DNA from 2 places in the Streptomyces sp. NPDC093600 genome. Region 1 is predicted to be linked to the other one. Evidence: riboswitches for the same ligand, from Rfam matches in the RefSeq annotation. Region 1 holds a riboswitch; the other holds the start of a gene.

Region 1 (4,542 bases):
GAGCGGGTCGCCCTCGGCGAGGACGGCGACCGTGCGGCCCGCGTCCAGGTGGGCGGCGAGCCGCGCCGCCGCCTCCTCGTAGAAGTCGTCGAGCGCGCCGCGGTAGCCGCCGGGGTGGTCGGTCGTCTCCACCGTGAGCGGGTACATCAGCCGCTCCTCGATGTGGTCCTCGCGAATGTGCTCCGCCGCGATGGACCGGGCGATGGACCGGCCGTGCCGGGCCGAGTGGTACGCGATCACGTCGGCGGCGGCGATGGCCTTCACGGCCGCCACCGTCATCAGGTTCGGGTCGCCGGGCCCGAGGCCCACGCCGTACAGCTTTCCGGTCACCACGGTCATGCCTGGATCTCCGCTTCGTGAGCGATCGCGTTGATCGCGGCGGCCGTCATCGCGCTGCCGCCGCGCCGGCCCCGTACGACGAGGTACTCGAGGCCCAGCTCCTGGGCGGCGAGGGCGTCCTTGGACTCGGCGGCGCCGATGAAGCCGACCGGTATGCCGAGGACGGCGGCGGGCTTCCCGGCGCCCTCGGCGATCATCTCCAGGAGGTGGAAGAGCGCGGTGGGGGCGTTGCCGATGGCGACGACGGAGCCTTCGAGGCGGTCGCGCCAGAGTTCGAGGGCGGCGGCGCTGCGGGTGGTGCCGAGCTCGGCGGCGAGCGCGGGCACGGAGGGGTTCGAGAGGGTGCAGATCACCTCGTTGTCGGCGGGCAGCCGCTTACGGGTCACCCCGCTGGCGACCATCTGCGCGTCGCAGAGGATCGGGGCGCCGGCGCGCAGGGCGGCGCGGGCGCGGGAGACGACCTGCGGCGAGTAGGCGATATCGCGTACGAGGTCGGTCATGCCGCAGGCGTGGATCATCCGTACCGCGACCTGGGCGACATCGGCGGGCAGACCCGCGAGGTCCGCCTCGGCGCGGATCGTGGCAAAGGACTGGCGGTAGATCTCCGCGCCGTCCTTCTCGTAGGCGAACATCGTGTCGTTCTCGCTCATCTCGTTGTGCGGGCGGTGGTGCGGGCCGTTGCGACTGCTTCGGTGAGGCTTGTACGGGGCGTGGGGACGCCGTCGACCAGATAGGCGCCCTCGTCGGTGGCGACGACGTCCACCCAGGTGCCGTGGGGGCCCTGGGGGTGGCCGCAGCGGCGGGCGCAGCCGGAGAAGTGGACGGGGAGGCCGGCGGAGCGCCCGGGTACGGCGTCGGCGCGGTCGTCGGCGAGGGACTTGGCGCAGCCGGGGGTCGCGTCGGCGCGGACGTCGGCCAGGGACTTGGCGCAGCCGGGGCGTCCGGTGCAGGCGCCGACCCCGGCCCAGGGGGAGCCGGGGTCCGTGATCAGCCCGTACGCGTCGAGCTCGCGCAGCCGTCGCGCCGCGGCCGTCCGGTCCGGGAAGCCGGTGACGACGGCGCCCCGCCAGGGGGTGAGCCGCACCTCTCCAGCGGTGGCGGCCAGGGCGCGCAGCTGTTCGGCCGTCAGCCGGCCGAGGGGCGCCAGGACGGAGACGGCGCTCTCGCCGAGCACCCCGGGCGCGGGGGGTTCGCCGTGCGGGAGTTCCGGCGCGGGTACGGGCTCGGCCGCGATCCCGGCCCGGGCGAGCGCCCCGGTCAGGTCCGGCTGGTGCCCCTCGGGCAGCTCACGGACCCGCCAGGCGCCGTTCCCCGCGGCTCGGGCGGCGGCCAGGAAGGCCTCGGCGGCGGCGAGCGCGGCGCGGGGCGCGTCGTCGGCGCCCAGCTGGAAGACCTGGTCGCCGACCCGGAGCCGTACCGTCGGCCCTGCTGCGATCAAGGTCACATCTCCGCCGAGACCGGCCACGTCCCCCCGGCCGTCGTCCAGGACGAAGAGGAAACGGCCGGAAAGGGCCGCCGTCCCCTCCCGGGCGCACAGCAGCGCGTCCAGCTGGCGCGCCCACAACTGCACGTCACCGCCGCTGAGTCCGTCCAGTCCCGCGGCCGGTGAGGCCACCACGTTCCGGACGCGTTCATGGGTCGGGGACGGCAGGAGGCCGGCCGGTGCCAGCAGCTCCGCCAGCTGCGCGCCGCAGCCCTCCGCGAGGCCCCGCAGCTCCACGTTTCCCCGGGAGGTGACACTGACCCGGCCGTCGCCAAGGACCTCCGCCACGGTGGCCAGGACCTCCACCTGGCGAGCCGTCAGCAAGCCTGCGGGCAGGCGGAGTCGGGCCAGGCGGCCGTCGTCGGCGGGGTGCAGCCGGAGCGCCCCGGGGCAGGCGTCGCCACGGTCCCGTATGACGGGTTCGCCCGGGTTGGGCGTGGTGGGTGGGGTGGGCGGCATGGCGGCGAGCATACCCACGTGAATCCGCGTGCCCACCGGGTGTGATCCGGCCAACCCCCCGGCCTGGCGGGGGCAGGATCTACTATGCAGAACGGCATGGGGTCCCAGGGCCCCGGGGAGGAAGCCCGGTGAGAATCCGGCGCGGTCCCGCCACTGTGAGCCAGGTCGCACCAGCGTCCCGGTGAGTCAGGAACTCCCGCCGTCCACACGACCACCCGGGGCGCGGACAACCCCGAGGAAGGCCTGCGCTCGCATGCGAATTCTGTTGCTGTCGCACTCCGACACCGACCTGCTCAGCGCCCGCGCGGCCGGCGGCCCGGTGGCGTACCGGTTCGCCAACCCCTCGCGCCTCGCCCCCGACGACCTTCCCGGTCTCCTGGACGGCTCGGACCTCGTCGTCGTACGCCTCCTCGGCGGCCTGCGGGCCTGGGAGGACGGGCTGCAGACGCTGCGCGCCGCCGGGAAGCCGCTGGTCGTGCTCTCCGGCGAACAGGCGCCCGACGCCCAGCTCATGGAGACCTCCACGGTCCCGATCGGCGTCGCCACCGAGGCGCACGCCTATCTCGCCCACGGCGGCCCCGGCAACCTGGAGCAGCTCGCCCGGTTCCTCGCCGACACCGTGCTGCTCACCGGCCACGGCTTCGAGGCCCCGGCCGCCGCCCCCACCTGGGGCCCGCTGGAGCGCACCCCCCGGAGGACCGACGGCCCGACCGTCGCGGTGCTCTACTACCGCGCCCACCACATGAGCGGGAACACCGCCTTCATCGGCACCCTCTGCGACGCCGTCGAGGACGCCGGAGCCCAGGCCCTGCCGCTGTACGTGGCCTCCCTGCGCGCCCCCGAACCCGAACTGCTCGCGCGGCTGCGCGGCGTCGACGCGATCGTCACCACCGTCCTCGCCGCCGGCGGCACCAAGCCCGCCGAGGCCCAGGCCGGCGGCGACGAGGAGGCCTGGGACGCGGGCGCGCTCGCCGCGCTCGACGTACCGATCCTGCAGGCGCTCTGCCTCACCGGTTCGCGTACGGCCTGGGAGGAGAACGACGAGGGTCTCTCCCCGCTCGACGCCGCCAGCCAGGTCGCCGTCCCCGAGTTCGACGGCCGGCTCATCACCGTGCCGTTCTCCTTCAAGGAGATCGACGAGGACGGGCTCCCGGCCTATGTCGCCGACGCCGAGCGCGCGGCCCGCGTCGCCGGGATCGCCGTCCGCCACGCCCGCCTGCGGCACATCCCGAACGCCGAGAAGCGCCTGGCCCTGGTCCTCTCCGCGTACCCGACGAAGCACTCCCGGATCGGCAACGCAGTCGGTCTCGACACCCCCGCCTCCGCCGTGGCGCTGCTGCGCCGGCTGCGTGAGGAGGGCTACGACTTCGGACCCGAGGACGAGATCCCCGGCCTGGTCTCCGGCGACGGCGACGAGCTGATCTACGCGCTCATCGAGGCCGGCGGCCACGACCAGGACTGGCTCACCGAGGAGCAGCTGGCCCGCAACCCCGTCCGCATCCCGGCCGCCGACTACAAGCGCTGGTACGCGACGCTGCCGCAGGAGCTCCGCGAGCAGGTCGAGGAGCACTGGGGGCCGCCGCCCGGCGAGATGTTCCTGGACCGCTCCCGCAATCCCGAGGGCGACATCGTCCTCGCGGCGCTGCGCCGCGGGAACCTGCTGATCCTCATCCAGCCGCCGCGCGGCTTCGGCGAGAACCCGATCGCGATCTACCACGACCCCGATCTCCCGCCGTCCCACCACTATCTGGCCGCCTACCGCTGGATCGCGGCCTCCCAGGCCGACGGCGGGTTCGGCGCGGACGCCATGGTCCACCTCGGCAAGCACGGCAATCTGGAGTGGCTGCCCGGCAAGAACGCCGGTCTGTCCGCCGCCTGCGGCCCGGACGCGGCGCTCGGCGATCTGCCGCTCGTCTACCCGTTCCTGGTCAACGACCCGGGCGAGGGCACCCAGGCCAAGCGGCGCGTCCACGCGACGCTCGTCGACCACCTGGTGCCGCCGATGGCCCGCGCCGACTCCTACGGCGACATCGCGCGCCTGGAGCAGCTCCTCGACGAGTACGCGCAGATCTCCTCCATGGACCCGTCGAAGCTGCCGGCGATCCGCGCCCAGATCTGGACGCTGATCCAGGCCGCCAAGCTCGACCACGACCTGGGGCTGGAGGACCGGCCCGACGACGACGGCTTCGACGACTTCCTGCTGCATGTCGACGGCTGGCTCTGCGAGGTCAAGGACGCGCAGATCAGGGACGGTCTGCATG
Region 2 (4,542 bases), on a different contig from region 1:
TCGGTGTATTCCGGCTTGGTGCAATCTTGACCGGTGGTGTATCTCACCTATCGTCAACCCCTCCTTACGGTCGCGTAGGTCACACCCATAAGGGAAAGATGTGCTCCCGTGGCAGACGATTCGAGATCAAGAGACATGGACGTATTCGGGTCGTACGCGGCGATCGGTGACAGCTTCACCGAGGGCGTCGGAGATCCCGGACCCGACGGGACGTATGTGGGATGGGCGGACCGTTTCGCGGTGCTGCTCGCCGACCGGCTGCCGGAGCACGACGCGTTCCGTTACGCCAATCTGGCCGTACGCGGCCGCCTCCTCGACCAGATCGTGGAGGAGCAGGTCCCCCGCGCCAAGGAACTCGCCCCCGACCTGGTGACCTTCTGCGCGGGCGGCAACGACATCATCCGCCCCGGCAGCGACCCGGACGACGTCGCCGAGCGCTTCGAGCGCGCCGTCGCCGACCTCACCTCCGCCGTTGGCACGGTCATGGTCACGACCGGCTTCGACACCCGGGACGTGCCCGTGCTGCGCCATCTGCGCGGCAAGATCGCCACCTACACGGCCCATGTCCGGTCCATCGCCGACCGTTACGGCTGCCCGGTCCTGGACCTCTGGTCGCTCAAGTCCGTCCAGGACAGGCGTGCTTGGGACGGCGACCGGCTGCATCTGTCGCCCGAGGGGCACACCCGGGTCGCGCTGCGCGCCGCCCAGGTCCTCGGCATCCCGGTACCGGCCGACCCGGACCAGCCGTGGCCGCCGCTGCCCCCGCGCGGACCGCTGGAGGTGCGCCGCGACGACATCCTCTGGGCCAGGGAGTACCTGGTGCCCTGGATCGGCCGCCGGCTGCGGGGCGAGAGCTCGGGCGACCGCGTGGCGGCCAAGCGCCCGGACCTCCTGCCGCTGTAGGCGCGGCCGCCACGGCGGTCTACGAGCCGCGCTCGGTCCCCGTGCCGGCGCCGGACAGGCCCAGCTCCCGGTCCAGCGCCGCATCGGCCCACTCCAGCATGGCGGCGCGCGAGAGCGATCCGGCGTACGAGGTCATCTGCACGGCCAGCCCGTCCAGGAAGGCGGTAAGGCGCCAGGCTGCGGCCGCCGGGTCCTGGCAGGGGAACTCGCCGGCCGCCGCGCCCTCGGCGATCACCTCGGCCAGCGCCGCCTTCCACTGCTGATCGAGGGCGCCGGCGACCTCCCGCAGGGCCGGTTCGCGCAGACTGGCCGACCAGCCCTCGATCCACAGCCGCCAGCCCTTGGCCTGCCCGGTGGGCGCGTACCAGCGGACCGCCGACCGCAACCGGCGCAGCGCCGTCGCGCGCCGTCCGAGCAGCGACCGCAGATGGACGAGGTCGCTCTCGGCGGCGTAGGCGAAGGCCGCCGCGACGAGCTTCTCCTTGGTCGAGAAGTGGTAGAGCACCAGGGCGTTGCTGACGCCGAGCGCCGAGGCGACGTCGGCGATCCGTACGGCAGCGACGCCCCGGGCCTCGATCTGCGCGACAGTGGCCCGCAGCAACTCCTCGCGCCGCTCCGCCACGTTCAAGCGCACTCTCGCCACGCCGCTCAGCCTACACAGCACATGACGCGGGCATGATCATTTTTCGGGTGCCGGGTGTGGCGCGTGGATCGGCGGGCTACTGAACAGTCGTTCAGTATCGCGCTCGCGACCCGGCCACGGCGGCCGGCGACGAGAGCCGGCGCCCGCCCATGACGGTCGGCGGCCGCACATAATGGAACGACCCCCGACCTCAGGAGGCCCTGTGACCGGCACCGGCCCCGACCATCCGCTGCGGTCCCGGCTGCGCGCCCTGCGGCCCGCCGCCTTCGGCGCCGACCCGGCGGGCGAGCGCATGGAGCGCATCCGCCGCTCGCCGAACTTCGCGGACGGGGTCTTCCAGAACCCCGTGCCGGCCCGGCACGGCCCCTCCGGCTCCATGCTCGAGCTCGCCAAGGTCTACTTCCAGAAGGAGGCGCGGGCGCGCCGGGCCCCCGCCGGCACGATCCCCCTCCACACCGGCACCCCGGACCACCTCGCCGAGCCGCCGGCCTCCGGACTGCGGCTCACCTGGATGGGGCACTCCAGCGTCCTCGCCGAGATCGACGGCCACCGGGTGCTCTTCGACCCGGTCTGGGGCGACCGCTGCTCGCCCTTCGCCTTCGCCGGCCCCCGGCGTCTGCACCCCGTCCCGGTGCCGCTCGCCGAGCTGGGCCCCGTCGACGTGGTCGTGATCTCCCACGACCACTACGACCACCTCGACCTGCCCACGATCAAGGCCCTGGCCTCGACGGACACCCTCTTCGCCGTGCCGCTGGGCGTGGGCGCCCATCTGGAGCGCTGGGGCGTGCCCGCTTCCCGGCTGCGCGAGCTGGACTGGAACGAGACGGCGGAGATCGGCGCCCTGCGGCTCACCGCGACCCCCGCCCGCCACTTCTGCGGCCGCGGCCTGCGCAACCAGCAGCACACCCTGTGGGCGTCCTGGGTCGTCGCCGGGCCCACGCACCGGATCTACCACAGCGGAGACACGGGCTACTTCCCCGGCTTCCAGGAGATCGGCGCCGCTCACGGCCCCTTCGACGCCACCATGATCCAGATCGGCGCGTACTCGGCGTACTGGCCCGAGAACCACACGGACCTCACACCGCTGCCGGGAGCCTGGCCGGACATCCACATGTCGCCCGCTCAGGGGGTCCAAGCCCACCTCGACCTGCAAGGAGGCCGCCCGGGCGGCGTCCTGCTCCCGATCCACTGGGGCACCTTCAACCTGGCACCCCACCCGTGGGCGGAGCCGGGGGAGTGGACGAAGGACGCCGCCGAGGAGGCCGGACAGGCCGTCGCGTTCCCCCGCCCCGGCCAGCCCTTCGAGCCCGCGGGCAAGCTGCCCTCGGCGCCCTGGTGGCGGGCGGTGGCCCACCCCATCGCCACCCCGTGGCGCCCGCCCCGGCAGGTGCGGGTCTCCACCGAGGGCCGCACGGACGATCTCGATCTCGCGGGCGATCGCTGACGGCGGGTCGGAACGGCCTCGGCCGGACCGTGCTCGCCGGCTCGTCGACCATGGGACGAGCGGGGGAGCCCGACGCCTCATGTGCGCCCTCGCGGGGAGCCCCGTCGTACACGCTATGCTGCAAACCGCCCCGCGGGGGAAGCCGGTCGAATTCCGGCGCTGACCCGCAACGGTGGACGGAACCGCGTTACGCGGCTCCGTAAGCCCGATTACCCGCGGTGGTGAAGGCTCCTGTCAATTCGCCGTGGACTGCGAGAGGGTGCTGCGCAGGGCGCCCGGCGTCCCGGGCCGCTCCTTGCTCACGTGGGTGCACGGCTTGAGGCGAAGGCGATCAGCCCGTGGCCACACCCCTGCAAGCCGAACCGGCCGCGCCACCGCACACGGCGCGCAACGGCGTCGGCCCCGCACCCCCCAAGCGCGTATCACCGCCCCTTCTCGTCGCCGTCCTGTGCACCGCGCTCCTGCTCTCCCTCCTCTGCGGAGCCGGGATGGGGGCGTCGGGCCTGTCCTGGGGCGAGGTGCTGCGCTTTCTGTGGGCCGGGCTGACGGGCGGATCCATAGCGCACGACGACGTCGCGGCTTACACGATCGTGTGGGAACTGCGCTTTCCGCGCGCCGTGCTGGCCGCGGTCGTCGGAGCGGGCCTCTCGGCCATCGGCGTCGCCGTGCAGGCCATGGTCCGCAACGCCCTCGCCGACCCGTTCGTCCTGGGCATCTCCTCCGGCGCGGCCGTCGGCGCCAATGCCGTCCTCCTCTTCGGAGCCTTCGGCGCTCTCGGCCTCTGGGCCCTGTCCACGGCCGCCTTCCTCTCCGCGCTCCTCGCCATGGCCCTGGTGTACGCGATCGCCCGCACCGCCGACGGCCTGACCCCGCTGCGGCTCGTCCTGACGGGCACAGCGATGTACTACGGCTTCTCCGCCGTCACCACGTTCATGGTGTTCGCGGCCGAACGCGGCGAGGCGGCCCGCTCCGCGATGATGTGGCTGCTCGGCAGCCTCGGCGGAGCCAGCTGGGCCTCCGTGCCGATCGCCGCGGGAGCCGTGCTCGCCGGCCTCACCCACCTCACGGTGTCGGCGCGCCGCCTGAACGCGCTGGCGATGGGTGACGAGACCGCGGCCGCCCTCGGGGTGGACGCGGGGAGGCTGCGCAAGGAACTGTTCCTGGTCTGCGCCGCCGTCACGGGTGCCGTGGTCGCGGTGAGCGGCGCGATCGGTTTCGTCGGCCTCATGGTCCCGCACGCCGCACGGATGCTGGTCGGCGCGGACCACCGCCGGCTGCTGGCCGTCGCCCCCCTCGCCGGCGCCGTCCTGCTGATCTGGGTGGACATCCTGTCCCGTGTGGTGCTCGCGCCCGTCGAGCTGCCGGTGGGCGTGCTGACCGCCGTCATCGGCGTCCCGTGCTTCGTCCTGCTGATGCGCCGCCGCTCCTACACCTTCGGAGGCGCGTGATGCGGATCGACATCGACGCACTCACGGTCGAGGTCACCGGCGCGAAGCTGGTGCGCGAGGCCACGCTCCGCGCGGACAGCGGGCAGGTCGTCGGGCTCGTCGGG

The links. Region 1 has a riboswitch for cobalamin ahead of cobN (cobaltochelatase subunit CobN). Riboswitches for the same ligand answer to the same signal wherever they lie in the genome.
Region 2: another riboswitch for cobalamin. It lies ahead of ACIRB4_RS16310 (FecCD family ABC transporter permease); the one in region 1 lies ahead of cobN (cobaltochelatase subunit CobN).

What each region holds. Positions count from the first base shown of each region.
Region 1 is NZ_JBIWIU010000009.1:5,873-10,414, forward strand. It holds gene ACIRB4_RS21765 (precorrin-2 C(20)-methyltransferase) at 1-339, opposite strand, end outside; gene ACIRB4_RS21770 (precorrin-8X methylmutase) at 336-971, opposite strand; gene ACIRB4_RS21775 (cobalamin biosynthesis protein CobG) at 986-2,293, opposite strand; cobalamin riboswitch at 2,363-2,496, shown strand; gene cobN (cobaltochelatase subunit CobN) at 2,535-4,542, shown strand, end outside.
Region 2 is NZ_JBIWIU010000005.1:335,908-340,449, forward strand. It holds gene ACIRB4_RS16295 (SGNH/GDSL hydrolase family protein) at 109-903, shown strand; gene ACIRB4_RS16300 (TetR/AcrR family transcriptional regulator) at 923-1,546, opposite strand; gene ACIRB4_RS16305 (MBL fold metallo-hydrolase) at 1,719-2,990, shown strand; cobalamin riboswitch at 3,099-3,226, shown strand; gene ACIRB4_RS16310 (FecCD family ABC transporter permease) at 3,329-4,438, shown strand; gene ACIRB4_RS16315 (ABC transporter ATP-binding protein) at 4,438-4,542, shown strand, end outside.